Regions from separate parts of the Variovorax sp. KBS0712 genome, predicted to be linked through region 2. Evidence: predicted binding sites of a transcription regulator. Region 2 holds the regulator's gene; each other region holds the start of a gene.

What was found. The regulator LexA, encoded in region 2, represses DNA repair genes until DNA is damaged. The targets are predictions, from matches to a motif close to ACTGTATNNNNATACAGT.
Region 1: imuA (translesion DNA synthesis-associated protein ImuA) is a predicted target of LexA. The motif match lies at 4,981-4,998, and genes of this name have one in related genera.
Region 3: FFI97_RS12585 (PA0069 family radical SAM protein) is a predicted target of LexA. The motif match lies at 4,067-4,084, and genes of this name have one in related genera.
Region 4: FFI97_RS24610 (ATP-dependent helicase) is a predicted target of LexA. The motif match lies at 3,534-3,551, and genes of this name have one in related genera.

The regions. Positions count from the first base shown of each region.
Region 1 is NZ_VCCD02000001.1:2,149,773-2,157,058, reverse strand. It holds gene FFI97_RS09915 (dihydroxy-acid dehydratase) at 1-547, shown strand, start outside; gene FFI97_RS09910 (porin) at 685-1,812, shown strand; gene FFI97_RS09905 (Bug family tripartite tricarboxylate transporter substrate binding protein) at 1,827-2,789, shown strand; gene FFI97_RS09900 (aldo/keto reductase) at 2,776-3,603, opposite strand; gene FFI97_RS09895 (ABC transporter substrate-binding protein) at 3,774-4,901, opposite strand; gene imuA (translesion DNA synthesis-associated protein ImuA) at 5,013-5,810, shown strand; partial or broken gene FFI97_RS09885 (Y-family DNA polymerase) at 5,779-7,123, shown strand; gene FFI97_RS09880 (error-prone DNA polymerase) at 7,116-7,286, shown strand, end outside.
Region 2 is NZ_VCCD02000001.1:1,656,413-1,663,698, reverse strand. It holds gene FFI97_RS07610 (3-hydroxyacyl-CoA dehydrogenase) at 1-452, opposite strand, end outside; gene FFI97_RS07605 (MFS transporter) at 586-1,746, opposite strand; gene FFI97_RS07600 (D-2-hydroxyacid dehydrogenase family protein) at 1,751-2,758, opposite strand; gene FFI97_RS07595 (hypothetical protein) at 2,926-3,309, opposite strand; gene lexA (transcriptional repressor LexA) at 3,454-4,137, opposite strand; gene FFI97_RS07585 (asparaginase) at 4,211-5,197, shown strand; gene adk (adenylate kinase) at 5,228-5,884, opposite strand; gene kdsB (3-deoxy-manno-octulosonate cytidylyltransferase) at 6,020-6,793, opposite strand; gene FFI97_RS07570 (Trm112 family protein) at 6,790-6,972, opposite strand; gene lpxK (tetraacyldisaccharide 4'-kinase) at 6,953-7,286, opposite strand, start outside.
Region 3 is NZ_VCCD02000001.1:2,707,622-2,714,907, reverse strand. It holds gene FFI97_RS12615 (DOPA 4,5-dioxygenase family protein) at 1-200, opposite strand, end outside; gene FFI97_RS12610 (DUF4166 domain-containing protein) at 208-825, opposite strand; gene FFI97_RS12605 (SRPBCC domain-containing protein) at 822-1,862, opposite strand; gene FFI97_RS12600 (SAM-dependent methyltransferase) at 1,893-2,834, opposite strand; gene FFI97_RS12595 (thiol-disulfide oxidoreductase DCC family protein) at 2,887-3,318, opposite strand; gene FFI97_RS12590 (GbsR/MarR family transcriptional regulator) at 3,386-3,988, opposite strand; gene FFI97_RS12585 (PA0069 family radical SAM protein) at 4,123-5,217, shown strand; gene FFI97_RS12580 (gluconokinase) at 5,328-5,813, shown strand; gene gnd (decarboxylating NADP(+)-dependent phosphogluconate dehydrogenase) at 5,957-7,286, opposite strand, start outside.
Region 4 is NZ_VCCD02000002.1:1,637,666-1,644,951, reverse strand. It holds gene FFI97_RS24630 (ABC transporter substrate-binding protein) at 1-756, shown strand, start outside; gene FFI97_RS24625 (5'-methylthioadenosine/adenosylhomocysteine nucleosidase) at 793-1,533, shown strand; gene FFI97_RS24620 (YoaK family protein) at 1,543-2,295, opposite strand; gene corA (magnesium/cobalt transporter CorA) at 2,352-3,338, opposite strand; gene FFI97_RS24610 (ATP-dependent helicase) at 3,564-5,681, shown strand; gene hpf (ribosome hibernation-promoting factor, HPF/YfiA family) at 6,001-6,330, shown strand; gene FFI97_RS24600 (PTS sugar transporter subunit IIA) at 6,522-6,989, shown strand; gene hprK (HPr(Ser) kinase/phosphatase) at 7,094-7,286, shown strand, end outside.

The sequences.
Region 1 (7,286 bases), 490 kb from region 2:
CGAGTCGGGCCTCATCAAGACCGGCATCGCCGAGCGCAAGGTGCGGCGCTTCACCGGGCCGGCCGTGTGCTTCTGGACTTCGGACGCTGCCATCGCCGCGATCAAGAACCACGAGATCGTTCCCGGCCAGGTGGTCGTGATGCGCGGCGCCGGCGCGTGCGGTGGACCGGCCATGGGCGGCGGCGCATCGCGCGTGGTCTTCGCGGTCGACGGCGCGGGGCTCGGCGACCAGGTCGCGCTGCTGACCGACGGGCATCTCTCGGGCCTCGTCTGCAAGGGGCTCGTGGTGGCCGAGGTGTCGCCCGAAGCGGCACTGGGCGGTCCGCTCGGGCTGGTGCGTGACGGCGACGCGATCACCATCGACCTCGACGAACGTCGCCTCGACATCGCATTGACTGACGCCGAACTCGCCGCGCGCCGCGCCGACTGGCAGGCGCCGCCGCCGGCCTTCGACACCGGCTGGCTGCAGCAGTACCGGCGCAACGTGAGCCCGCTGTCCAAGGGGGCCGTGCTCGTGCGCACCGAGCGCCCGCGGCCCGCCAGCTAGACCTTTTTTCCCCGGCCTTCGCCAACCGGTGCGCACCCCCGTGCGCACCCGGTGGCGCAGCCCTGCGCGCCATTCCCAAGTGATTCCCGAGTGATTCCAGAGTTTTCAACCAAGAAAAGAGCAGGAGACAAGAAACCATGAAGAGACTTTTGATGTGGTCGGCCATTGGCCTGGCCAGCAGCGGTGCGGCGCACGCGCAATCCAGCGTCACCGTGTTCGGCGTGATGGACCTCGGCGTCCAGCACACGAAGGGCGAGGGCGGCGGCTCGATCAAGGCGCTGTCGAACGGCGGCCTGTCGACCAGCCGCATCGGCTTTCGCGGCACCGAAGACCTGGGCGGCGGCCTGCGTGCAGGCTTCTGGCTCGAAGGCAGCCTGAACCCCGACCTGGGCACCGGCCGGCCGAGCAACACCAACAACCAGACGAGCGGGGCGGGCCCGGCGGGGCCGATCACCTTCGACCGCATGTCCTTCGTGAGCCTGTCGCACGATTCGCTGGGCGAAGTGCGGCTGGGCCACGACTTCATCCCCACGCACTACAACAGCATCTACTTCGACCCCTTCAACGCCAACGGCGTGGCGCGCGCGGGCAACCTCACCTTCGCGGGCGCGGGCACCGGGCCGCTGCCCACGGCCATCACCGGCAGCAACACGGTGAGCTACTGGCTGCCGGCCAAGCTGGGCGGCTTCTACGGCATGGCGATGATCGGCACCGGCGAGAACAACTCCACCGCGCCGAACCGCGACGACGGCAACTTCGGCGGCGCGCGCTTCGGCTTCGCCTCGGGCGCTTTCGACATCGCCGCGGCCGTGACGCGCTCGCACTTCAACGCCACCTCCACCATCGGCAACTACACGCACGCCAACATCGGCGGTTCGTGGGACGCGGGCTTCGCGAAGTTCTTCGCGCTCTACAACAAGGTGACGGTGAAGCTCGCGGCCGGCACGGTGCGCAAGAACACCGTCGAGATCGGCGCGCACATCCCGGCCTTCGAGGTCGGGCGCATCCGCGTGAGCTACGCCTACCTGGACGACCGCAGCGACGAGAGCCTGCGCAACGCCAACGGCATGCCGCGCAACCGCGACGACGCGCGCCAGTTCGGCATCGGCTACGTGCACAACCTCTCCCGGCGCACCGCGCTGTACGGCACCTACGCGCGGCTGATGAACAGCGGGCAGGCGCGCTACGTGGTGAGCGGCGGCAGCGCGCCGGCGGGCGGGATGCGCTCGTCGGGCTGGGAGTTCGGCGTGCGGCACCTCTTCTGAACAAGGAGGCTTTCATGCGACGCAGAACCTTGACTCTCGCGGCCCTCGCCGCCACGGCACTGCCCGGCGCGGCGGCCTGGAGCGCCGACGCGTACCCGAACAAGCCGCTGAAGCTGATCGTCGGCTTTGCCGCGGGCGGCGGCGCCGATTCGCTCACGCGGATCATCGCGGAGGGGCTGTCGAAACAGCTCGGCCAGCAGGTGATCGTGGAGAACCGCCCCGGCGCCGACGGCGTGCTCGCGGCGCAGGCCACCTCGTCGGCCAGGCCCGACGGCTACACGCTGCTGATGGGCACCAACACCGCGATGGTCGCCGCGCCCACGCTGCGGCCGACCTCGCCCTACGACCCGTTCAAGGCCTTCACGCCGATCAGCTCGGCGGGGCAGTTCTCGATGTTCCTCGTGGTGCCGGCCAGCCTGCCGGTGAAGAGCGTGAACGAGCTGCTGGCGCTCGTGGCGTCGAAGCCCGGCGTGCTCAACTCGGCATCGAGCAACAGCGCCTCGGAGCTCGCAATGCTGCAGTTGCTGGGCGAGCGCAAGGTGGTCAACGCGCGCTACAAGGGCGACATGCAGGCCATGACCGACCTGCTGGGCGGGCAGATCCAGATGATGTTCACCACCGGCACGCTGGCGCCGGGCTTCGTGAAGGAGGGGCGCATCCGCGCGCTGGTCACGCTGCTGCCGCAGCGCAGCGGCTTGCTGCCCGATGTGCCGACGGGCGGCGAGCTGGGGCTGGGCAAGCTCACGATCACGCCCTGGGCCGGCTTCTTCGGGCCGCCGGGGTTGCCGAAGGAGATCACCGACAGGCTCTCGCAGGAGTTGCAGAACACGTTCAAGCGGCCTGACGTGCATGCGCAGCTGGTGCAGCAGGGCTTCGAGGGCTACGGCATGAGCCCCGCGAAGTTCGCCGAGTTCTTCCGCACGCAGTACGACGCCTTCGGCGCGACGGTGCGGGAGCACAACGTCAAGTTCGAATAGAAGAGGCCTCGCGGCGCCAGAAGGCGGCATCGGGGAAGGTGCCGGCGCCGGCCGCGGCGTTGTCCGTCATGTGCTCCGCGCGGCTCGTGCCCGGGATCGCGCAGGTCACGGCCGGATGGCTCAGCACGAACTTCAGCAGCACCTGCGCCCAGCTCGTGCAGCCGATGTCGCCGGCCCAGGCGGGCAGCGGCCTGTCGCGCAGGCGCCGGAGCAAGCCGCCGCCGCCGAAGGGCATGTTGACGATCACCGCCACGCCGCGCTCGGCCGCGAGCGGCAGCAGGCGCTGTTCGGCATCGCGCGCATCGAGCGAGTAGTTGATCTGCACAAAGTCGAGCGTCTCGGCGCGCAGCACAGCCTCGACCTCGTCGTAGGCCGAGGCGGTGTAGTGCGTGATGCCGATGTAGCGCACGCGGCCTTTCTCCTTCCAGCCGCGCAGCGTGGCGAGGTGGGTGCGCCAGTCGACGAGGTTGTGCACCTGCATCAGGTCGATCTGCTGCGTGCGAAGCCGCGCGAACGATTGCTCCATCTGCGCGATGCCGGCCTCGCGGCCCGAGGTCCAGACCTTGGCCGCGAGGAAAGGCCTGGCGCTCGGCTTGGCGGCGGCCAGCAGTTCGCCGGTGGTTTCCTCGGAGCGGCCGTACATCGGCGAGCTGTCGATCACCGTGCCGCCGGCCGCGAAGAGCGCGTCGAGCACGCCGGGCAGGCGCCTGTATTCGTCGGTGTCGGGGCGCTGGTCGAAGCCGATCCAGGTGCCGCAGCCGACGACCGGCAGGGCTTCCTTCGTGGAGGGAATGGGGCGGGTGGTCATCTGCATCGCGGGCCTGCGGGGTGGCTGCTGGGCGAAGGAGGGGAGCGCGGCACCTGCGCACAGGGCTGCGCCCAGTCGGAGCAACCGGGCGCGCGTGAGGGCGTAAGGGTGTGCGTTCGTGAGGGGCGTCGTCACGAACGAAATTCTGCGCCCGCGAGGCCGGCGGGCGGAAGGGCTCAGCGCAGGTAGCGCCCGTCGGCCTTGAGCATCGACAGCTCGGAGAAGGTCAGCCCGCGGTGCTCGCCGGGCCGGTACGACACGGCGATGCCGCCGAGGTCCAGCGTCTTGAACGACTCCAGGCCCTTCTGCAGCGACTCGGGCGTGGGGTTGGCGCCCGCGCGCTTCAGGCCTTCGACCATGACCTTGGCCGTGACATAGCCCTCCAGGCTCGCGTAGCTGAATTCGGTCATGCCGATCTTCTTCATCGCCGCCTGGTACTCGGCGATGACGGGCATCGCGCTGTTCCACGGGTAGGGAACGACCTGCGAGATGACCACGCCGGCCGCGTCCTTCTTGATGTCCTGGAAGAGCTTTTGCCCATTCAGGAAGGAGAACGAATAGAAGGCCGTCTCGCCGCCGGTCGCGCGGTAGGCCGCGATGAACTTCGCCGCCACGTCGTTGGTGGCCGACAGCACCACGGCCTTGGGCTTGAGCTTGGCCAGCTCGGCGGCGCGTTCGGCCGCGTCGGAACCGTCGTTCTTGATGGCCACGCTGCCGACCATCTTGTCGCCGCGCTCGGCAATGAACTTCTGCGTGCTCTCCATCGCCGAGCGCGCGCCGGGGTTGTCGTTGTGCGCGAAGGCGATGCGCGACAGGCCGATGGTGAACAGGTGGTTCACGATGCGGCTGTATTCCTCGTCGAAGCTGATGCGCACCGGAAAACCGAACTCGCTGAACTTCACCACCGGGCCCGCGCCCGTGTAGGGGCCGACGACGGGAATCTTCAGCTCGTTGGCCGCCTTCAGCGCGCCGACCGCCGACGAGGTGCCGATGGGCATCAGCACGCCCACGGCGCCGTCGCGTGCGAAGGTCTTGACGTTCTCTGCGCCCTTGGCGGGGTCGTAGGCGTCGTCGAGCTGGCGCAGCTCGACCGGGCGGCCGTTGACGCCGCCGCTCGCGTTCAGCGCGGTGAACATGGCACGGATGCCCACCAGCGGCTCGGTCGACAGCGACGCGAGCGGGCCGGTCTGCACGTAGGTCTGGCCGATCAGGAGCGGCTTGGCGGGCTGGGCCGAGGCGGGCACCCCTGCGAAGACGAGCGCGGCGAGGGCCAGAAACCGCAGGCGAATCATTTTGTGTCTCATGGTCACTAATTGTTAATAAACCGATCTTAAGGCGCGGGCCTTCGCAGGTAAATCGATCGCTGGTTGCGACCTGGGAAATACTGTATAAAAATACAGTTAACAACTGCAATCATGGGCCTCCCTTTCCTCGACTCCTTTTCCACCGCCGCGGGCCGCGGCGTCTGGCACGCCGACGAACTCGGCCTGGCCGACGCGCAGGTCGTGGCCACCGGGCATGCCGCGCTCGACGCCGAGCTGCCCGGCGGCGGCTGGCCCGTGGGCGCGATGACGGAGCTGCTGCAGGCCACGCCCGAGGCCCATGTCTGGCGCCTGCTGCTGCCCGCGTTGGCGCAGGCCGTGGAGGCGCGCGGCGGGCCGGTGGTGCTGGTCGGCGCGCCCTACGAACCCTGCGGCACCGCGCTGGCGGCACAGGGCTTGCCGGTGGAGGCGCTGATGTGCGTGCGCAGCGACGCCCCGGCCGCGCGGCTGTGGGCCTGCGAGCAGGCGCTGCGCTGCGCCGAGATCGCTGCCGTCGTCGCCTGGCTGCCGCAGGCCCGCGTGGGCGAGCTGCGGCGGCTGCAGCTGGCGGCCGCGCAGCACGAGGTGCTGCTGTTCGTGTGCCGGCCCGAGTCGGTGGCGCTGTCGGCTTCGCCCGCGCGCCTGCGCCTGCGTGCCGAGCGCTGCCCGGACGATCCGGCGCAGATCGCGCTGCACCTGCTCAAGCGCCGGGGCCCGCCGCTGGCCGTGCCGGTGCGGGTGCCGGCGCGCAATGCCCGCATGAGCGCGCTGCTGGCCGCCGCCCGCGTGCGGCGCCAGCTGCGCCTGCAGCCGCCCGTGGCACCGGCCGCTGCGCCGTCGGCCACGGTGGTGCGCATCGACGCATGGAAAGGAGGCCCGGATGCACTGGATCGCCTTGCAGTGGTCGTCTGAAACCGAGGACGCCGACGCCCCCGACATGCCCCCGCCCGAGGCCCTGGGCTGGTGGGCGCTGCAGTTCACGCCGCACGTCGCCTGGCAGGACGAGGCGCTGATGCTCGAGGTCTCGGCCTGCGAGCGCCTGTGGGGCGGTCGCGCGCCGCTGATGCGCCAGCTGCTGGCCCTCAACCCCGCACCCGACGCGCGCATGCGCGGCGCGCAGGGCGCCACCAGCCTGATCGCGCTGGCGCGGCTGCGCCTGTTCGCGCGCAACGAACACCGGCCCGCCGAGGTGCCGGCCGGCCTGCCGCTGGACACGCTGACGGCCGCGCAGGGCCACCTCGACCTGCTCGCGCGCCTGGGCTGCCGCACCTGGGGCGAGGTGGCGGCATTGCCGCGCGGCGGGCTGGCGCGGCGCTTCGGCGCCGGGCTGCGCGAGGCGCTCGACATCGCCTGGGGCCTGCGCCCCGAAACCCACGCCTGGCTCACGCTGCCCGACGTGTTCGAGCAGAAGCTCGAACTGCCCGCGCTGGCCGAGACCGGGCCCGAACTCATGTGGTCGGCCAACCGCCTGCTCTCGGCGCTGCAGATCTGGCTGCGCGCCCGCCAGCGCGGCGCGCGTGCGCTCGAGCTGCAATGGACGCTCGACCTGCGGCGCCTCAACGGCGTGACCCTGCCGCCGCACCAGCAGCTCACCGTGCGCACGGCCGAGCCCACGCAGGACATGGCGCACCTGCGCCGCCTGCTGTCCGAAAAAACTCGCGCTCACCACGCTGGCCGCGCCTGCGAGCTGGCTGAAGCTGCGCACGCTCGAAACCGATCCGCTGGCCGGTGCCAGCACCAGCTTTCTGCCGGAAGACAACCGCAAGGGCGACAAGCTGCACGAGATGGTCGAACGGCTCAGCGTGCGGCTCGGCGCCGACCAGGTGGTGGTGCCGCTCGCGCAGGCCGACCACCGGCCCGAGCGCCAGCAGCGGTGGCGGCCCGCGCTGCAAAAAGAGAAAACCCCGGCACCCGACAAGGCCCGCAAGGACGCCGCCTCGCAGCCCGATGCGATCTACCCGCCCTGGCTGCTGCCCGAGCCCTTGCGGCTCGAGATGGACGGCAAGCGCCCGTGCTACTGCGGGCCGCTGCGCAAGCTGGTCGGGCCGCAGCGCGTCGAGGCCGGCTGGTGGGGCGGCGAGGAAGACGGCGGCCAGCCCGCGATGCGCGACTACTACGTGGCCGAAAGCCCCGAGGCCGGCCTGGTGTGGATCTTTCGCGAGCGGCCCGCCACGCGGTTTTCGTCGGGCGAGGTGCGCTGGTATCTGCAAGGCTTCTATGCCTGACCTGAGCGGCAAGGAAGAGCGCAAGCGCCAGCCTGCCAAGGTGCATGTGCTGCCGCAGCGGCTGCGCCCGGCGCCGGGCCTGCCCGGCTATGCCGAGCTGCACTGCCTCACGAACTTCAGCTTCCAGCGCGGCGCGTCGACGCCCGAAGAGGTGGTCGAGCGC
Region 2 (7,286 bases):
TTCATGAGCGGCACGGGGTTGAAGAAGTGGAAGCCCGCGAAGCGCGCGGGGTGCTGCAGGCCGGCCGCGATGGCCGTGACCGACAGCGACGAGGTGTTGGTGACCAGCGTGGCGGTGGGCGCGACCACGTCCTCGAGCTCGCGAAACAGCGTGCGCTTGACCTCGAGGTTCTCGACCACGGCCTCGACCACGAGGTCGCAGCCGGCGAGCGCCTGCATGCCGTCGACCGCCTTCACGCGGGCCACGTAGGCGTCGCGCGTGGGGGCGTCGATTTTGCCTTTCTCGTGCAGCTTGTTCCATTGGGCGGCGAGGGCTTCGCGGCCGCGCTCGGCGGCACCGGCGAAGCTGTCGAGCAGCAGCACTTCGCTGCCGGCCTGGGCGGCGATCTGCGCGATGCCGCGCCCCATGGCGCCGGCGCCGATCACGCCGATTCGGGGGTAGTTCACTGTCATGGGATCAAGGTTCTCATGGGTTGGTGGGTGTCCGGGGCGGCCGCGTCGGCGCGGGTGCGCGACGCGGACGAAAGCTCCGATTTTGCAATCTCGCGGGAGGCCCGCGCCCCGGGTGTTACGCGGGGCATCGGAATCAGGCCGGGCGGCGGCTGCGGTCGATGGCGATGCTCAGGCCCATGGCCAGCAGCATCAGTGCAAAACCGACCCGGCTCATCCACTCGGTGGCGTCGTTCGCCAGCAGCCAGCCGCCCAGCGCCGCACCCAGGGCCTGGCCGATGTAGATGCCCGAGCTGTTGAGCGCCACCGAGCCCGGCGCCAGGGCGGGTGCCAGTCCCACGAGGCGCGCCTGCTGCGAGGAGTTGGTGGCGAAGCAGCCCAGGCCCCAGGGCACGAGCACCACCGCGAGCCACGCCAGCGTGCTGGCCAGCGGCCACAGCAGCAGGCTCAGCGCGATCAGCCCGGTTGTCAGCAGCACCATGCGCCCGGCGCCGACGCGGTCGATGTAGCGGCTCACCACCATGTTGCCCAGCAGGCCGAAGGCGCCGAACAGCGCCCACATCAGGCTCAGCGTGTTGGCATCGGCGCCGAAGCCCTGCTTGAGCAGCGGGCCGAAGTAGCTGAACAGCACGAACTGGCCGACGCCCTGCAGCGCCGTGACCGACACGATGCCCATCAGCACCGGGCTGCGCAGCACGCGCGACCAGGCGGCGGCCGTGAGCGCGGCGGGCCGGATGCCGCTGGGCAGCGTGAGCCAGACCGAGGCGGCGCTCACGACGCTGAGCGCCGCGATGGCCATGAAGGCCATGCGCCAGCCCAGGTGGCCGCCGATCAGCGCGCCGATCGGCAGGCCCAGCACCGAGGCCACCGACCAGCCGAGAAAGACGAAGGTGACGGCGCGCCCGCGCTGCTCGGGCGGCACCAGCATGCCGGCGCAAGCCGCGGCCTGGGGCGTGAAGATGGCGGGCGCGATCACCGTCAGCATGCGCACCGGCAACAGCGCGCCGAAGCTGGGAACGAGCGCCGCGACCACGTGCCACGCGGCGTACCAGAGCAGGGTGAGGGCCAGCAGCTTGCGGCGGTCCCAGCCGGCGACCGCGGCGGCCAGCAGCGGGGCGCCCAGGCACATCACGAAGGCTGCTGCACTGATCAGCTGGCCCGCGGTGGCGACCTGGACGGCCAGCGAGGCGCTGATCTCATTGAGGGTGCCCGGCACGACCATCACGCCCGTGCCGATCACGAAATTGCCGGCCAGCAGCGCCCAGAGCGCGCCTCGCTGCGGCGCGGGCCGGCTCATGCGCTCACCGCCGGACCTGCAGCGCGCCGGGGTTCACGATGTTCGTGGGGTTGCCCTTGATGAAGCTCACGACGTTGTCGAACGCCTGGCCGAAGTAGCTTTCGTAGCTTTCCTGCTCGACGTAGCCGATGTGCGGCGTGCAGATGCAGTTCTCGAGGCGCAGCAGCGCATGGCCCTGCAGCGGCGGTTCGCTCTCGAACACGTCGATGGCCGCCAGCCCGGGGCGCCCGCGGTTGAGCGCGGCCAGCAGCGCATCGGCTTCGACCAGCTCGGCGCGCGAGGTGTTGACGAACAGTGCCGTCGGCTTCATGCGCGAGAGGTCTTCGAGCTTGACGAGGCCCTGGGTGTCCTCGTTGAGCCGCAGGTGCACTGACAGCACGTCGGCGGCGGCAAAGAATTCGTGGCGGTTCTGCGCCACCTGGAAGCCGTCGGAGCGCGCCTTGGCGCAGCTGGCCTCGCGGCCCCAGATCACGACCTGCATGCCGAAGGCCTGCCCGTAGCGGGCCACCAGCTGGCCGATGCGGCCGTAGCCCCAGATGCACAGCGTCTTGCCCTTGAGCACCGAGCCCACGCCGAAATTCGGCGGCATCGACGCCGACTTGAGGCCCGACTGCTGCCAGGCCCCGTGCTTGAGGTTGCTGATGTACTGCGGCAGGCGGCGCATGGCCGCCATGATCAGCGCCCAGGTGAGTTCGGCGGGTGCCTGCGGCGAGCCCGAGCCTTCGGCCACCGCTACGCCGCGTTCGGTGCAGGCCGTGACGTCGATGTGGCCGCCGACGCGACCGGTCTGGGAAATCAGCTTGAGCTTGGGCAGCTTCTCGATGAGCTGGCGGGAGATCTGGCTGCGCTCGCGGATGAGCACGATGACGTCCGCATCCTTGAGGCGAACCGACAGTTGGCCGATGCCCTTGACCGTGTTGGTGTAGACCTTGGCGGCGTAAGCGTCCAGCTTGGCAGCGCACTGCAGCTTGCGCACGGCGTCCTGGTAGTCGTCGAGGATCACAATGTTCATGGCATGCCATTGTGCCTCGCAGCATCGGCACGTCGCACGTGTGAACGTTTGGATACCCGGTGCCGGATGGCGGCCGGAAGGCCTGTTTCAGGCCGATTCCAGTGAATCCGCCGTGCGCATGAGGGGCGCGCAGAGCGCGCAGGCACGGCGGGTTCGTTCGCACCTTCTCAGTGCAGGTGGCTGGGGCGGGGCGTGCCGCTGCCTGTTTCTGCGGCTTCCAATGCGGCGAGCCGGTCGAGCTCGGCGCACACGTCGGCCATGCGGCCGGAAATCACGACCCGGTTGGCGCAGCCGCGCTGCGTGCCTTGGCGGTCGACCACGCGGACCACGCGCAGCGGACGGGCGGGTGCGGCAGTGGCGGATGGCGAACTGGCAGGTGCGGAGCCGCCAGCGGGGCGCGCCGTGCAGGCCGGGCGAATGGCCACGTAGCGCAGGCCAGCGGCAGCGTCGCCGCTCTCACCGTGCGACGAGCGGCGGGCGGGCATCCAGCGGGTGGCCAGCGATTGCAGGGGCGACCAGAGGTCGGCGATGGCGAGGAGGGCGATTCCCATGTGAACTCCAAAAAAGTATGAGGTTGAACACAGGCAGGATTTCTTGAATCGGCCACGACAGGGTGATGGCGACTTCGCGCCATACGCCCGCCACCTGTCGCGGCCGGATGAGGTACTGCTGCGTGTGAACAGCAGGCCCGGGGCTTACATCAGCATCGTGTTGCGGATGAGGCCGACCGCAAGGCCTTCGATCTCGAAGGGCTCGCCGGGCTGGACGATGATGGTCGGGTAGTCGGGGTTCTCGGCGTGCAGTTCGATCACCTGCTTGTTGCGCTTCAGGCGCTTCACAGTGACTTCTTCGCCCAGGCGGGCCACCACGATCTGGCCGTTGCGCGCTTCCTTCGTGGCCTGCACGGCGAGCAGGTCGCCGTCCATGATGCCGGCGTCGCGCATCGACATGCCGCGCACCTTGAGCAGGTAGTCTGGCTGGCGCTGGAACAGCGTGTTCTCGACGTAGTAGGTCTGGTCGACATGCTCTTGCGCGAGGATGGGCGAACCTGCCGCGACGCGGCCGATGAGCGGCAGCGCGAGCTGGGCCATGCCGGGCAGCGAGAGCGAGAACTGGTTGCCTTCGCGGTGGCGCGTTTCGTGGAGCGAGCGCAGCGCATCGCCCTTGAGGCGGATGCCGCGCGAGGTGCCGCTGACGAGTTCGATCACGCCCTTGCGGGCCAGGGCCTGCAGGTGCTCCTCGGCGGCGTTGGCCGACTTGAAGCCCAGCTCGTTGGCGATTTCGGCGCGCGTGGGCGGCGCACCGGTGCGTGCGATGGCGCCCTGGATCAGGTCCAGGATCTGCTGCTGGCGGGCGGTAAGCTTCACTGCGAACTGCATAGTGGTTTCCTTGCGGCACTGGCTAGATATCCAGTACCTGTATTTTTAACCAGTTTTCAAAAGTTGACAAGCCATGACTCATTCCTCTTCGTCCGAGACGCGCCGCGTGGTCGTGCTGGGCACCGGCGGCACTATTGCCGGCAAGGCTGCCAGCAGCGGCGACAACATCGGCTACACCGCCGGGCAGGTGGGCGTGGCGGACCTGCTGGGTGGCATCGAGGCGCCGGCCGGCGTGACGCTGGTGGCGGAGCAGGTCGCGCAGCTCGACAGCAAGGACATGGACGCCGACACCTGGCGCCAGCTGGCCGCACGCTGCGCACACTGGCTGGCGCAGCCTGATGTGGCCGGCATCGTGATCACGCACGGCACCGACACACTGGAAGAGACCGCCTTCTTCCTGCACGCGGTGCTGGCGCCAGCCAAGCCGGTGGTGCTGACCTGCGCGATGCGCCCGGCGACGGCCCTGTCGCCCGATGGCCCGCAGAACGTGCGCGACGCGCTCGCGGTGGCCTCGACGCCGGGCGCGCAGGGCGTGACGGTGGTGTGTGCGGGCACGATCCACAGCGGCGTCGATGTGCAGAAGGTGCACACCTACCGCCTCGATGCCTTCGCGTCGGGCGATGCGGGGCCGGTCGGCTATGTGGAGGAGGGCGAAGTGCGGCGCGTGCGTGCGTGGCCGCAGGGAGCGCCGTTCGATGCGGCGCGGCTGGATGCGGTATCGAAGCCGTGGCCCCGCGTCGAGATCGTCATGAGCCACGCGGGCGCGAGCGGTGCGATCGTGGAGGCGTTGCTGCTCCCGTCGACTGAGCCCTTGCGCGGCCTGGTCGTGGCCACGACCGGCAACGGCACCGTGCACCACGCGCTGGAAGCCGCGGCGCTGAAGGCGCAGGACGGCGGCTTGGTGGTGTTGCGCGCCACACGCTGCGCGAACGGACGCATCCTGCCGAAACCCGGTGACGGGCTGCGGGATGCGGGCGCACTCACGCCGGTGAAGGCGCGGGTTGCGCTGGTGCTGGAACTCTTGGGAGTGGCCGCCCTGCCGGAGGCGGAGGGCGGCTAGGAGAAAGAGGCTGACGAATCAGCCGCTGAATCAGCTGTTCAGTGCGGCAAGCGCGCGCTGCGTGATCTCGTCGACCGTGCCCACGCCCTGGATGGCGCGGTACTTCGGCGCAGCGGCCGGATCGGTCTTGGCCCAGGCCGAGTAGTAATCGACCAGCGGACGGGTCTGCTGGCTGTAGACGTCGAGCCGCTTGCGCACGGTCTCTTCCTTGTCGTCTTCGCGCTGGATCAGCTCTTCACCGGTCACGTCGTCCTTGCCTTCCACCTTCGGCGGATTGAACTTGACGTGGTAGGTGCGGCCCGATGCCGGGTGCGAGCGGCGACCGCTCATGCGTTCGATGATGTCGCCGAAGGGCACGTCGATCTCGAGCACGTAGTCGAGCTTGACGCCGGCCGCCTTCATGGCGTCGGCCTGCGGAATGGTGCGCGGGAAGCCGTCGAACAGGAAACCGCCGTTGCAGTCGGGCTGCGCGATGCGTTCCTTCACGAGGTTGATGATCAGGTCGTCGCTGACCAGTGCACCCGAATCCATGATCGTCTTGGCCTGCAGCCCGAGGGGGGTGCCTGCCTTGACCGCGGCGCGCAACATGTCGCCGGTGGAGATTTGGGGAATGCCGTATTTCTGGCAGATGAAGGTCGCTTGCGTGCCTTTGCCTGCTCCGGGCGCGCCCAGCAAAATAAGTCTCATGGTGTCCTCGGAAGGTTCTTAGATTTTGTGTCGCGCCCCATGCGCACCCTCAGGCGCGCCGAGGCGGAATTGCATCGAGGATAGCATGCGTCCCCGTGACAAATTGCCGCCGTCTCCCTCGGGGCGGCCTGCAGCTCACGCAGGCGAGCCGGCCGCGAAGACGGCGCGCACGCGTGCCAGGTCTTCGGGCGTGTCGATCCCGGGGCCCGGTGCCACATCGCTCACATGCACCGCGATGCGGTGTCCGTGCCACAGCGCGCGCAACTGTTCGAGCGCCTCGGTGGCTTCGACAGGGGCAGGCGACAGCAACGGAAATTGCCGCACGAAGCCTGCGCGATAGCCGTAGATGCCGATGTGGCGCAGCGGCGCCGGGCTGGGCAGCACCGAGGGCGCCGCACCGCCTGAAGAGCCGTCGCGCCACCAGGGGATCGGTGCGCGGCTGAAGTACAGCGCGTGGCCCTGCGTATCGAGCACGGCCTTCACCACGTTCGGGTTCATGAAGTCGGCCAGCGAGTCGATCGCATGGACGGCGGTGCTCATCGCGGCCTGCGGGCGCGCGGCCAACGTGGCGGCGACGGCGTCGATCAGCGCGGGGTCGATCAGCGGTTCGTCGCCCTGCACGTTGACGACGATCGCGTCGCCGTCGAGCCCGAGCTGTTCGCAGGCTTCGGCCAGCCGGTCGGTGCCGCTGGCGTGGTCCTGGCGTGTCAGCAGGGCCTCGACACCGTGCGCCTTGCAGGCCTCGATGATGGCGGCGTCGTCGCCGGCCACCACCACGCGAAGGGCGCCGGACTGGCGGGCGCGTTGTGCCACGCGCACGACCATCGGCAGGCCGGCAATGTCGGCCAGCGGTTTGTTGGGAAGTCGCGTCGAAGCCAGCCGGGCCGGCACCAGAACGGTGAAGCTCACAGGCCCAGCTCTTCGTCGGACAGCGTGCGGGCCTCGTTCTCGAGCAGCACCGGGATGCCGTCGCGCACCGGGTAGGCCAGGCGCGCGCTGCGCGAGCAGAGCTCCTGCTTCTCGGCGTTCCAGGTCAGCGGGCCCTTGGTGACGGGGCAGACGAGCAGTTCAAGCAGCTTGGTATCCATCGAGCGATGATAGCTTCGCGTCGAGGGCGGCGAAGAACGCCGGCGAGGGTTCGAAATGCAGCGGCACGGCGAGCGCGTCGGGTGCCTGCTGCCAGAGCTTGACGGCGTCTTTTTCCGTGCAGACGAGGGGCAGGGCGGGGGCGGCAGGTCGTTGCCAGCCGCTGAAATCGTGGTGGTCAGGCAGCGCGAGGGTGTCAGCGAGCGCCAGGCCGCGAGCACGCAGCATCGTGAAGAAGGCCTCCGGCCGCGCGATGGCGGCGAGCGCGATCACGGGCTGGCCGGCGAGCGTGTCGAGCGGGATGCGTCGACCATCC
Region 3 (7,286 bases), 1.1 Mb from region 2:
TCGAACTCGGCGGCGTCGAAGGCCAGCTGGCAGCTCCAGTGCGGGTGCGGACCGACGAGGCGTTCGTGCACCCGGCCCACCACCACCATCAGCTCGCGGCCGGCGCGCTCGCTGAGCTCGCGCGCCTGCGCCAGCGTGGCGGGGGCGAAGTAGATGTGGGCGTGGTACTGGGCGTAGAGGTTTTCAGGGCGGCGCGGCATGGTGGGCTCATTGTGAACCGAGGCGGAAGCGTCCGCTGTAGCGAAACACGTCGCCGAACCAGCGGTGGCGCAGCAGCATCTTCATCGTGAAGTGGTCGGGGTCGGACGGATCGGGCCGCTCCTCGACGTAGGCGGTGCCGAGAAAGAGGCCCAGCGGCAGCGGAATGCGCAGCCCCGCGAGGCGCCAGATGTAGCCCCGGTCGCGGAACACGAGCGCGCCGTCTTCCGCGCTCACCGCCAGGCGCATGCCGATGCCGAAGCGCACGTATTCGATCACCTCGCTGCCTTGCGCCCTGTCGTGTTCCATGTGCGAACGGAAATGGAAAGGCGGCCTGCCCGGGAAGTGGAAGACGCGGTCCCAGTAGAGGTGGGCGTTGTCGGGGTGGCAGCGGTAGTGCACCTCGATCGGCACCTGGGTACCCTGGTGCGGAACCAGCGCGCCGAACAGCCGGCCGAAGGGCATCAGCAGCGCGGCCCAGGGGGCGTGCCAGACCTCGCTCATCGCGCCGCGCACGCAGACGTAGTCGTCGGAGAACGGCGCCATCGTGTAGTGGCGGCGGATGACGTCGCCGAGCTGGTCCCATGCGGGGCCGAGCGCCTGCTGGAAGACGGGTGGCGCGCTCATCCCGCCACCGCCCCGGCGGCTTCGCTGCGCGCCTTGTAAAAGCGCAGGATGTTCTCGGAAGCGTCGCCGAGCAGGAACTGCATGACCGGGTCCGCATACCAGTTGAAGCGCGTGCTCAGCCGCCACGACACCGCGACGCGCAGCTCGGTGCCGCCGTCGCGCGGGGTCAGGGTGTAGGTGGCGTCGCGCAGGTCGAAATACTGGCCGCCGATCATCACGTGGTCGTCGAGCGCGCCGGCGGGGAAGGAGTCGGGCGTGAAGCGGAAGCGCCACTTCAGCAGGCGATCGGGCTGCCACTCGGTGACGACCTCTTCGAAATGCACGTTCTTCTGCCACTGCACCTGGCGCACGCGGCCCTCGGGCGTGTCGACGGTCACGCCCGACACCGGCATCGGCACGCCGACGCGGTAGGCCCACGCGTCGCCGACTTCGCTGGGGCGGATGTCGCGCGCGGCGTTGAGCTCGTGCCACACGCGCTCGGCCGGCGCCGCGATGAAGAGCGTGCGCGAGGTGTTCGAGAACTGGTCGGGGTTGGGCCATTGCGGCTCGATGCCGCCGAGCAGCAGCGGCACCAGGGCGACGCTGTACAGCGCGGGCTTGGGCCAGTTGGTGATGCGGCACACGATGCCCATGGCCAGCCCGCCGACGCTGCCCATCACCGCGAACAGCGGCACGATGAAGGCGGCGCAGATGATGCCCTCGATGAACACCATCAGCGTGCCGCCGACGAACAGCGCGGTGGCCACCCACGGCGCCCAGAGGTAGTAGCCCCAGCTGCGCCGCTCGATGCGCTCGGCCATGTACACCGTGACCGCGCCGCACGCCGCGGGCGCGAAATAGACGAAGGAGCCCAGCATCGCCGAGAAGGGCTCGCCCGGGCCGCCGCTGAAGACGAGGCGCAGCACGAGCGCCAGCGCCGCGCCGGCGAACATGGGCCAGAACCAGCCGAAGGGCATGCCGCGCACGGGCTTGGGGGCCGGCACTTCATCGTTGGCAGGCAGGTCGGCGAGTTTGCTGTCTTCGGGCTCGGTGCGCATGGAAATCTCTTCTCCTCTTTTTGTGATGTCTCAGCTGGCGCTGCGCCGGGCCGTCACCATGGCGTAGTCGAAGTCGCGCCAGAACATGCCCAGCGCGAGTGCGCAGTAGCTGGCCACGATGTGCTTGCGGCGCCAGGGGCTGAGCTTGCCGCGCGCCTTCCACAGTTCGGCCAGCGTGAAGCGGGTGGCCAGCACGGGGATGTGCAGCGCGCTCGGTGCCACGCGCCAGCGCAGCGAGGTGAACTCGATGTCCTCGAAGCCGTGCGCGCGCAGCGCGGCCGTGAAGTCGTCGCACTGGGCCAGCGTGGGCACGGCCCAGCTGTCGGCCCACAGGCGGTGCAGCCAGCCCGCGAGCCGGCCCGGCCGGCGGCGCAGCAGGAAGCCGTCGACCACCACCAGCCGCGCGCCGGGCTTGAGCAGTCGCGCGGCCTCGCGCACGAAGTCGGCCTTGGCGGTGCCTTCGGCGTAGCAGGCGCTTTCGAGCGCCCAGGCACCGTCGGCCTGGGCGGCGGGCAGGCCGGTGCGCGTGTAGTCGGCCTCGACGTGCGCGACGCGGTCGGCCACGCCGGCCCGGGCGTCGAGGCGCGCGGCGATGCCGTTCTGCACCGGCACGTTGGTCACCGTGACCGCATGCAGCGCGGGGTCGTCGCCGACCAGCGTGCGCGAGGTGGCGCCGGCGCCGCAGCCCAGGTCGACCACGCAGCGCGGGTCACGGGTGGCGGTGTCGAGCCGCAGCGCGCGGCCGACGGTGCGGTTCATCTCGATCAGCATGCCCTCGCGCCGCAGCGGGTTCAGGCCCAGGCGCCAGAAGCCGAAGTGCATGTTGTAGCTGGGGCTCCAGGCGCGGTAGTCGTCGGCGACCTCGGTGAAATAGTCCTGCGTGTCCTCGCGGCTCACATGGCCTTCGACCGCGGGCGGCGCAGGCCGCGCAGTGCCGGGCAGGCGGAAGTCGGGCTGGAAGACGTCGGGCATCGAAAACTCCTTCGGACGTGAGCGGGTGGGGTGTGACAGCGTGAGTGGTTTTTTAGAGCTTGCAGTGGTCGTCGGCACAGGTGGCTGGCGCGATCGCACCGTGCCCCGCGAGCCGCAGGACCAGCCAGCGCGGCAGCCGGTAGCGGTTGCGCGCCAGCACCGCGTAGGCGCGGTCGGCCAGCCGGCCGACCACCGGCAGGTCGAGCACCGCGCCGCCGGCCGGCAGGCCCACCGCGGCGCGGCAGGCGCGGATGGCGTCGACGCCCACGCGCAGTTGGCCTGCGGCATCGACCGCGTGCAGCGAACGCATCAGCGCCTCGCGCGGTGCCGGGCCGTGCGCGAAATCGATGGGCGAGCAGTCGACCAGGCGCAGCCGCTTCGCGCTGTCGCGCGCCTGCATGGCGCCCATTTCGGCCGTGCACAGCGGGCAGGTGGCGTCGAAATAGACGGTGAGCGGGTAGGTGGCGGGGGCGAAGCGGGTCATGGTGCTTTTAGTTCTCGATATTTCAGTCAAAACAGAAATAGGAAGGCAAAAAAAGACGCGGCCTTTCTCAGATCATGGGCAGGCTGGCGTGGTGCGCGTCGGGGTCGTCGCCCTTGCCCGCGCCAGGAGGGGCGGGGGGCGGTGCGCTGTCGCCGCGCACGAACTTCTGCACGCTGGCGCCGAGCGTGAGCACCTTGTCGAGCGTGCCGGGCGACAGCCGCAGCATCTCGTCGGCCCAGGTGGCGAGCTTGGTCATGAGGTCCATGGTGGAGCGGATGCGGTCTTGCGCATCGGGCGGCTCCTTCTGGAAATCAGGGCTGGAAACGATCTCGCGCAGCACGCGGATGGTGGGGTCGAACTCGCGCTCCTTGCGCTCGCGCACCACGGTGCGGAACAGCTCCCACACGTCGACGCTGGTCTCGAAGTAGTCGCGCCGGTCGCCCAGCGTGTGGGTGACGCGCACGAGATTCCAGGCCTGCAGTTCCTTCAGGCTGTTGCTGACGTTGGAGCGGGCCACGCCCAGCGTTTCCGACAGCTCTTCGGCGTGCATCGGCTTGCCGTGCGCGAAGAGCAGGGCGTGGATCTGCGAGACCGTGCGGTTCACGCCCCACATGGAGCCCATCTCGCCCCAGTGCAGGACGAACTTGCGTTGAATGTCGGTGAGTTCCATGGCGTCGAGTTTAGGAATTCCTGAATTTCTGTCAAGACAGAAATAAAAAACTCTGCATGGCGGCCGCAAAAGTGAAATACTGTATGAATAAACAGTTGTTCGCCTTGTTTCCTGTTTCCTTCCAAGGACTCGCCATGCCCGCCGCCCAGGTTCCCATCCACATCATCAAGGGCCGAGGCGCGGCCACGCGGCTCGCGCACCGGTTCTCCAAGGACGAACGCGACGCCTTCGACGACGGCTGGGGCACGCTGGAAGACGGCGAGGCCGAAGCCGCCGGGCTGTTGCCACTGGCCACCGAGGTGCGCTTCGAGGACGTGAAGTCGGTGCTCAGCAGCAACGAGTCGCCCGACATCCCCTTCGACCGTTCGCTCAACCCGTACCGCGGCTGCGAGCACGGCTGCATCTACTGCTTTGCGCGGCCCACGCACAGCTACCTGAACCTGTCGCCCGGCCTCGACTTCGAGACCAAGCTGATCGCCAAGCGCAACCTCGTCGAGGTGCTGCGCGCCGAGCTCGGGCGCAAGGGCTACCGCCCCAGCAACCTCGCCATCGGCACCGCCACCGACTGCTACCAGCCCATCGAGCGCGAGCTGCGGCTCACGCGCGGCGTGATCGAGCTGCTGAGCGAGGTGCGGCATCCGTTCGCGCTGGTCACCAAGTCGAGCGCGGTCGAGCGCGACCTCGACCTGATCGCGCCCATGGCCGCCGACCGGCTCGCGGCCGTGTACGTCACGATCACCACGCTCGACGGCGAACTGGCGCGCAAGCTCGAGCCGCGCGCCGCCGCGCCGCACCGGCGGCTGCGCACCATCCGCACCCTGGCCGAGGCCGGTGTGCCGGTGGGCGTGAGCGTGGCGCCGCAGATTCCGTTCATCACCGAGGACATGGAGCAGGTGCTCGAAGCCGCCTGGGAGGCCGGCGCGCGCAGCGCCTTCTACACCGTGGTGCGGCTGCCGTGGGAGGTGGCGCCGCTCTTCAAGGAATGGCTCGAGTTGCACTACCCGCAGCGCGCCGAGCGCGTCATGGCGCGCATCCACGAGATGCGCGGCGGCAAGGACTACGACGCCGACTTCGCCACGCGCATGAAGGGCAGCGGCCTGTGGGCCGACCTGATCCACCAGCGCTTCCAGAAGGCGACGCACCGGCTGGGCTTCAACCGCGAGCGGATCGCGCTGGACACCGGGGCCTTTCGCCCGCCCGGCGCCGTGGGGCAGGGCAGCCTGTTCTGAATACCGCGCCGACGCGGTAGATTCGTGGCCGTGCCGGTCTCGGCACGCATTCGGCATCGGCTGCTTCAAACAAGGTCAAGGGCGCGCATGAACAGGGCTGGCTCGTGGTGATGGGGGTTTCGGGCTGCGGCAAGTCCAGCATGGGCGCGGCGCTGGCCACCGCGTTCGGGCTGCCGCTGATCGAGGGCGACGACCACCATCCGCCCGCCAACGTCGACAAGATGAGCCGCGGCATCGCGCTCACCGACGCCGACCGCGCCGGCTGGCTGGCCACGCTGGGCCGCGCCCTGGCCGACGCGCCGCAGGGCGCCGTCATGACCTGCTCCGCGCTCAAGCGCAGCTACCGCGACCAGTTGCGCGCCGCCGCGCCGGGCCTGCGTTGCGTGTTCATGCAGATCGACCGCGCCGAAGCCGAGCGCCGCGTGGCCGCGCGCGCGGGCGCCGGGCTGCACATGTTCCCGGCCAGCCTCGTGGCCAACCAGTTCGCCACGCTCGAATCGCCGGTGGGCGAGGCCGGCGTGCTGGCGGTGGATGCGACGGCGCCGCTGGCGCAGTCGGTCGGCGTGGTGCGCGACTGGCTGGCCGACGCCGGCTGAGTCGCATCACCTGAAGAGGCGGCGAGCGGGCATTCACCAGAAACACCGCGGAACCGGCTTCGCCGGGCCGCTGGTGTTGCCCCCGGTAGGGGGTTGGCGAAGCGACACGAAGTGCGCGAAGCCTGGGGGCGAGCCCAATTTATTTATTCGATGACTTCGGGCCAGTCCGTGTGGAAGAACTGGCCCTCCGGCTTGTCGACACGCTCGTACGTGTGCGCCCCGAAGAAATCGCGCTGCGCCTGCAGCAGGTTCGCGCTCAGGCGCGCCGTGCGGTAGCTGTCGTAGTAGGCCAGCGAGGCGCTGAAGGCCGGCACCGGAATGCCGTTGCTCACCGCCAGCGCCACCACCTCGCGCCAGTTCTGCTGCGTGCGGTTCAGCAGGTCTTGAAAGAACGGGTCGAGCATCAGGTTGCCCAGCGCCGGGTCGCGGCGGAAGGCGTCGGTGATGCGGTTCAAAAAGCGCGCGCGGATGATGCAGCCGCCGCGCCAGATCGAGGCGATGCCGCCCAGGTCGAGCTGCCAGCCTTTCTTTTCGCCCATCGTCTGGATCAGGTCGAAGCCCTGCGTGTAGCTGATGACCTTCGAGGCGTAGAGCGCGTCGTGCACCTTGGCCACCAGCGCCTTTTTCTCCAGCGACAGTTCGATCTTCGGCCCCTGCAGCAGCTGGCTGGCCGCCACGCGCTGCTTCTTCTGCGACGACAGCACGCGCGCCTCGACGGCGGCGTTGATGGTGCTGATGACCACCGCGTTCTCGGCCGCGTTCAGCAGCGTCCACTGGCCCGTGCCTTTCTGGCCGGCCTTGTCCAGGATGAGGTCGACCACCGGCTGGCCCGTTTCCGGGTCTTTCTGCTCGAGCGCCTTGGCGGTGATCTGGATCAGGTAGCTCTGCAGCTCGCCCTCGTTCCATTCGTTGAAGATCGTGGCCATCTCGTCGGTCGTGAAGCCGGCCGCCTTGAACAGGCTGTAGGCCTCGCAGATCAGCTGCATGTCGCCGTACTCGATGCCGTTGTGCACCATCTTCACGTAGTGACCCGCGCCGCCCGGGCCGATGTGGATCACGCAGGGCTCGCCGTCCACCTTGGCCGCGATGCTCTCGAAGATCGGCTTCATCACCTCCCAGGTCGACGCCGGGCCGCCCGGCATGATCGACGGCCCCTTGCGCGCGCCTTCCTCGCCGCCCGACACGCCCGCGCCGATGAAGCGCAGGCCCTTGGCTGCAAGGTAGGCGTCGCGGCGTTCGGTGTCGGTGTACAGGCTGTTGCCGCCGTCGATGACGATGTCGTCCTTGTCGAGCAGCGGAATGAGCTGCTCGATCACCTGGTCGACCGGCGCGCCGGCCTTCACCATGATCTGGATCTTGCGGGGCTTGGCCAGGCTCTGGACGAACTCCTCGAGCGTCTTCGCGCCCACCAGCTGCTTGCCGGGGTTGGCGGCAATGAAGGCCTCGGTGGTGGCTTCGGTGCGGTTGTAGACG
Region 4 (7,286 bases), on a different contig from region 2:
CAGCCGGGCCTGAACGTGGGCTACCTCTCGTACAACACGACGAAGAAGCCCTTCGACGACGTGCGCGTGCGCAAGGCCATCAACATGGCGATCAACAAGAAGGCCATCATCGACGGCGTGTACCTCACGACCGGCGTGGCGGCGAAGAACCCGATCCCGCCCACGCTGTGGTCCTACAACGATGCCGTGAAGGACGACCCGTACGACCCCGAAGCCGCCAAGAAGCTGCTGGCGCAGGCTGGCTTCCCCGACGGCTTCAGCACCGACCTGTGGGCCATGCCGGTGCAGCGCCCGTACAACCCGAACGCCAAGCGCATCGCCGAGCTGATGCAGGCCGACCTGGCCAAGATCAACGTCAAGGCCGAGATCAAGAGCTTCGAGTGGGGCGAGTACCGCAAGCGTCTGCAGGCCGGCGAGCACCAGATGGGCATGCTGGGCTGGACCGGCGACAACGGCGACCCGGACAACTTCATGTACACCCTGCTGGGCTGCGCCTCGGCCAAGTCGGCCAGCGGCAGCAACATCTCGAAGTTCTGCTACCAGCCGTATGAAGACCTCGTGGTGAAGGCCAAGAGCGCGACCAAGCAGTCGGAGCGCGACGCGCTCTACAAGAAGGCGCAGGTCATCTTCAAGGAGCAGGCGCCGTGGTTCACCATCGCGCACGCGGTGCAGCTGAAGCCGGTGCGCAAGGAAGTGGTCGACTTCAAGCTCAGCCCCTTCGGCCGCCACACCTTCTACGGCGTGGACATCAAGTAAGCCGTGGCCGCTGCGCCCATCGCCATCGTCGCGGCCATGCACGAGGAGCTGAGTGCGCTCCTCGCGCGCATGCCCGACGAGCAGCGCGTGCGCGTGGCCGGCCGCGACTTCTGGGTCGGCCACCTGCAGGGCCAGCCCGTGGTCGCGGTGCTGTCGCGCATCGGCAAGGTCGCGGCGGCGGTCACGGCCACGGTGCTGCTCGAGCGCTTCGGCGTGCGGGCGATCGTGTTCACGGGCGTGGCGGGCGGGCTGGCGCCGGGCGTGAACGTCGGCGACGTGGTCGTGGCGACCGAGCTGCTGCAGCACGACATGGACGCCTCGCCGATCTTTCCGAAGTACGAGGTGCCGCTGATGGGGCGTTCGCGCTTCGCGGCCGATGCGGCCATCGGCGATGCGCTGGCGGCAGTGGCCGAAGGCACGCTGCGCGATCCGGTGAGCCTGGTGGGGCAGAAGGCGGTCGATGAGTTCCATCTGCGTTCACCGAAGGTGCATCGAGGCCTGCTGATCAGCGGCGACCGTTTCGTGTCGACCACCGCGGAGTGCGGGGCCCTGCAGCGCTCGCTGCCCGACGCGCTCGCCGTCGAGATGGAAGGCGCTGCGATGGCGCAGGCCTGCCACGACTACGGCGTGCCCTTCGCGGCGCTGCGGACCATCTCGGATCGCGCCGACGACGCCGCGCACGGCGACTTCACGCGCTTCGTGGCCGAGGTGGCGAGCCGCTACAGCCTCGCGCTCGTCGACGCCTGGCTCGCCTCCCTGCCGCGCGACACGGCCTGAAGAACCCGCCTACGGCGCGAGCCGGCGCAGCTGCGGCAGGTCGCGCAGCAGCGGCGGGATCGACAGCGCCAGCAGCAGCGCGGCCAGCGGCACGACGCAGATGAATCCCACGTGCTTGAAGCCCAGCGCGCCCACGGCGCCGCCGAGCACGAACATGGCGACCAGGCCGCCGCAGCGGCGCAGCCGGCTGCGGTCGTGGCGCACCGGCAGCGGCGTGGACGGCGCGCGCCGGTTCCAGTAGAGCATCTTGCCCAGCTCGATCCCCACGTCGGTGATGTTGCCGGTCATGTGGGTGGTGCGCGTGCTGCCGCCCGAGGTCTTCGACGCCACGGCGTTCTGCAGGCCCATGATGAACGACAGCAGCAGCACCGTGAGCGGCACCGCGAACGGCGTGGCCCAGGTCAGCGTGATGGCGCCGGCGAGCCCGAACGGGAACATCAGCGCGGCCTCCAGCAGCAGCGGCAGCGCATACACGCCATGCAGCCGGTGCTGCCGCGCCCAGTTCACCAGCACCGCGCAGACCGCGGCGCCGCTCACGAACGCCAGGATCGCGCCCAGCGCGTTCAGCAGCAGCGTGAGGTTGCCCAGCACCATGCCGTCCGCCAGCTGCGAGGCGAAGCCGGTCATGTGCGAGGTGTACATGTGCAGCACGAGGAAGCCGCCCGCATTGATGGCGCCGGCGTTGAAGGCCAGCAGTAGCCCGAGCGCGGTGTTCGTCGACGGCGCGCGGTGGCGGTTGGTGAGGAAACGAAGTCTGCGCACGGGGCTCTCCAGGGTCAGCTGCCTGCCGGCAGTCACTCTAGCACCCAGTACAGCGACTACTTGAGCCAGCCGCGCCGGCGGAAGTACCACATCGGCACCAGCGCGCTCGCGGCCATCAGCGCGATGGCGTAGGGGTAGCCCATGGCCCAGTCGAGCTCGGGCATGAACTTGAAGTTCATGCCGTAGATGCTCGCGATCAGCGTGGGCGGCAGCAGCGCGACGCTGGCCACCGAGAAGATCTTGATGGTCTTGTTCTGGTTGATGTTGATGAAACCGACGGTCGCATCCATCAGGAAGTTGATCTTGTCGAAGAGGAACGCCGTGTGGTTGTCCAGCGACTCGATGTCGCGCAGGATCTGCCGCGCCTCCTCGAACTGCTCGGCGTTGAGCATCTTGCTGCGCATCATGAAGCTCACGGCGCGGCGCGTGTCCATCACGTTGCGGCGGATGCGGCCGTTCAAGTCTTCCTGCCGCGCGATGGCGCCGAGCACCTCGCCGGCCAGCTCGTCGCTGACGTTGCCCGACAGCACCTTCTTGCCCGCCACCTCGAGCTCGTCGTAGATGTTCTCCAGCGTGTCGGCCGAGTACTCGGCGTCGGCGTCGAAGAGCTTGAGCATCACTTCTTTCGCGTCTTCGATCAGCCCCGGCGCGCGGCGTGCGCGCATGCGCAGCAGGCGGAACACGGGCACGTCTTCGTCGTGGATCGAGAACAGCACGCCGCGGCTGCGCAGGTCGGTGTTGTGCTGGTTGAGGATGAAGGCGACGCGCACCGTGCGCGGGTCTTCGTCGTCGTCGATCAGGAAGTCGGAGCGGATGTGCAGTTCGCCGTTGTCTTCCTCGTAGAAGCGGGCCGATTCCTCGATGTCCTCGTCCATCGCGTCTTCGGGAATCGAGAGGCCGTAGTACTGCTTGATCCAGCGCTTTTCCTCGAGCGTGGGCGACTCGAGGTCGACCCAGATCGGCTGGAACTTGGAGAGCTCTTCGAGCGACTCGATCTCTTCCTGGACGAGGCGGCCGTTGGCGAGCGTAAAGATGTTGAGCATGGGCTCACTCCCGGGGGTGACTGAACGATGGGCGAGGGCGGGGCGCTTTCAATTCCCGCGGACCCAGCGTCAGTACATCACGCGCAGCGTCGCCAGGGAGTTGAAAGCTGCCGAGACGGGGCGGTTTCCAAGGGGAGTCTCCGGTTGCAGCGAGGCGCGATTATGTCACCGGCCACAGGGCGACAAGGCACTCGAACTGGACGGACATACAGTAAAGTCGTGCCCATGCAGACCCCTGCGTCCCCCGTTCTTTCCACCCCCCCGAAGACGCAAGCCGAGCGCCTGGCCGCGGCGCTTGCCGCGCTCAACGACGACCAGCGCGCGGCGGTCGAGCACGGCGTGGGCGCGGCGGTCGGCGTCGACCACCGGCCGCTGCTCGTGATCGCCGGCGCCGGCTCGGGCAAGACCAGCACGCTGGCGCACCGCGTGGCGCACCTGATCGCGGACGGGGTCGATCCGCAGCGCCTGCTGCTGCTCACCTTCTCGCGCCGCGCCGCGCAGGAAATGGAGCGCCGCGCGGGCCAGGTGCTGGCACGCGTGCTGGGCCTGAAGTCGGAGCGCCCGCCCGCGCTGCCGTGGGCCGGCACCTTCCACGGCATCGGCGCGCGGCTGCTGCGCGAGTACGCCGCGCAGATCGGGCTGGACGAGAACTTCACCATCCACGACCGCGGCGACGCCGAAGACCTCATGGGGCTGGTGCGGCACGAGCTGAGCCTGTCGTCCACGGTCAACCGCTTCCCGCGCAAGGGCACCTGCCTGTCGATCTACTCGCGCTGCGTGAATACGCGCGCGCCCCTGGCCGCCGTGCTGAAGGACAGCTTTCCCTGGTGCGCCGAGTGGGAGGCGCAGCTCAAGACGCTGTTCGGTGCCTACGTCGAGGCCAAGCAGCAGCAGAACGTGCTCGACTACGACGACCTCTTGCTCTACTGGGCCGAGATGGTCGCCGAGCCCGCGCTGGCCGCGCACGTCGGCGCGCGCTTCGACCACGTGCTGGTCGACGAGTACCAGGACACCAACCTGCTGCAGGCCGAGATCCTGCGCGCGATGAAGCCCGACGGGCGCGGCGTGACGGTGGTGGGCGACGACGCGCAGTCGATTTATTCGTTCCGCGGCGCGACGGTGCGCAACATCCTCGACTTTCCCTCGCAGTTCTCGCAAGAGGCGCGCATCGTCACGCTGGAGCGCAATTACCGCTCGACGCAGCCGATCCTCGACGTGTCGAACCGCGTCATCGCGCAGGCCGCCGAACGGCACGCCAAGACGCTGTGGACCGACAAGCCCTCGGCCGGCAAGCCGGTGCTGGTGCTCGTGCCCGACGAGGCCGGGCAGGCGCGCTGGGTGGCCGACAAGATCCTGGCGCACCGCGAGGGCGGGCTGGCGCTGAAGTCGCAGGCGGTGCTGTTTCGCACCTCGTCGCACAGCGCGGCGCTCGAACTGGAACTGGCGCGGCGCAACATCCCGTTCGTGAAGTTCGGCGGGCTCAAGTTCCTCGAGGCCTCGCATGTGAAGGACCTGCTCGCCGTGCTGCGTTTCGCGCAGAACCCGCGCGGGCGCATGGCGGGCTTCCGGGTCACGCAGCTCATTCCCGGCGTGGGGCCGGCCACCGGCACGCGCCTGCTCGACGCGATGGACCAGGCGGGCGACCCGGCCGCGGCGGTGCGCGACTTCGTGCCGCCGTCGGCCGCGCGTGAACAGTGGGCCGACTTCGCCCAGGCCTACGCCGCCTTGCGCGCGCCGTCGCTGCAGTGGCCGGCCGACGTCGAGGTGGCCATGCAGTGGTACCAGCCGCACCTGGAGCGGCTGTACGAAGACACCTCGGGCGTGCGGCGTGCCGACGTCGAGCAGCTGGCGCGGCTGGCGGCCGGCTATGGCTCGCGCGAGCGCTTTCTCACCGAGCTCACGCTCGACCCGCCCGAGGCCACGAGTGACCGGCCTGGCCCGCCCTCGCTCGACGAGGACTACCTGATCCTGTCGACCATCCATTCGGCCAAGGGGCAGGAGTGGAATTCGGTGCATGTCATCAACGTGGTCGACGGTTGCATGCCCGCCGACGTGGCGCAGGGCGCGCATGAACTCGAGGAAGAGCGGCGCCTGCTCTACGTGGCGATGACGCGGGCCCGCGACCACCTGCACCTGGTGATGCCGCAGCGCTTCCACATCACGCAGCAGGCGGCGCGCGGCGACCGGCACCTGTACGCCAACCGCACCCGCTTCATCACCGAGTCTGACCTGGCGGGCTTCGAACTGCAGACCTGGCCGCCGCCGCCGGTGCTGCCGCCTGCGGTGCCGCCGCCGGCCGCGGTGATCGACCTGCGCAACCGCATGCGCGCCGCCTGGCGCTGAACGGGCCGGCCCTTCGGGCGTGAGGGTCACTGCGCGCTGCACATGGAAACACTTGCTTCCAATGTGCCGCAACGGCATGCCACTGCACGGGGGCAGCTATGGAATCAATAGCGGATTAGGGCATGCAATACACCGGCCCGTCACTCGGGCAAGCCCCGGTATTGCAATACCGTGACAGCTTGGGCATAGTGAATCCGACCGCCCCTTTCTTCATCTCCCTTCCTCTTCCCCCTCTCTCCCAACCTCACCTGTTTCGCCGGCCACGCTTCATCCCGGAGCGCGGTCATTTCCCCAACCGTCAATTCTCAGGAGGTCATTCATGAATTTGACGATCAGCGGTCATCACCTCGACGTCACACCTGCCTTGCGCACCTACGTCACGAGCAAGCTGGACCGGATCACGCGACATTTCGACCAGGTGGTCGATGTCAAGGTGATCCTCACGGTGGAAAAGCAGAAGGAAAAGGAACGCCGCCAAAGGGCGGAGTGCAACATTCACGTCAAGGGCAATGACATGTTCGCGGAATCGAGCCACGCTGATCTGTACGCCGCGGTTGATGAGCTGGTCGACAAGCTCGACCGCCAGGTGGTCCGCCACAAGGATCGCCTGCAGGACCACCATCACGTGGCGCCCAAGCGCGTGATGTAAACGCCGGGCCCCGCGCCCCGCATCCCAGGCCGCCTTCGGGCGGCCTTTTGTTTGTCCGACCACATTGGTGGGGCTTTGCAAGGCCCTCAGAGGAAGCGACGCCTCACGGCAACACATGTAGACGAAAGTAATTAGGGGGACTGGGGGTTTTTACCGAGGAGGTGCATAATCGCCCCCGCTCTGACCCCACCATGAATCGCCTCGCGTCCATCCTGCCGCCCGCTCAAGTGCTCGTGAGCGTTGACGCCACCAGCAAGAAACGTGCTTTCGAAGAAGCCGGCCTGCTGTTCGAGAGCCTTCACGGTCTGGGCCGTGCCCTCATCACCGACAGCCTGTTTGCGCGCGAGCGCCTCGGCTCCACCGGCCTGGGCCACGGCGTCGCCATTCCACATGGCCGCATCAAGGGCCTCAAGGCGCCGATGGCCGCGGTGTTCCAGCTGGCGAACCCCATCGGCTTCGACGCTCCCGACGAGCAGCCCGTGGCGCTGCTGATCTTCCTGCTGGTGCCCGAAGCGGCCACGCAGAAGCACCTCGAAATCCTGTCCGAAATTGCCGAGCTGCTGAGCGACGCAGGCCTGCGCGAGCAGATCAAGTCCAGCACCGACGCCGCCGCGCTGCACGGCCTCATTGCCGGCTGGCAGTCGACCCAGGTCGCCTGAGCGCCCGTGCCGGGCCTGCCGCTGCTGCTGATAAGCTGCGGCGACGCTTTTCTCTCCCTCCATCCTGACCAGAATGCCGGCGCCCCGCGCCGGCCGCCGCACGCATGAAGCCGACCGTCATCAGCGCCGATGCCATGTTCGAGGAGTTCCGCGGGTCGCTCCGCTGGGAATGGCTCGCGGGCCTGGGCGCCTCGGAGCGCCAGTTCGACCCCGACGTCATCAGCCGCGCGCAGTCGGCCGCCGACCTGGTCGGCTACCTGAACTACATCCACCCGTACCGCGTGCAGATCCTCGGCG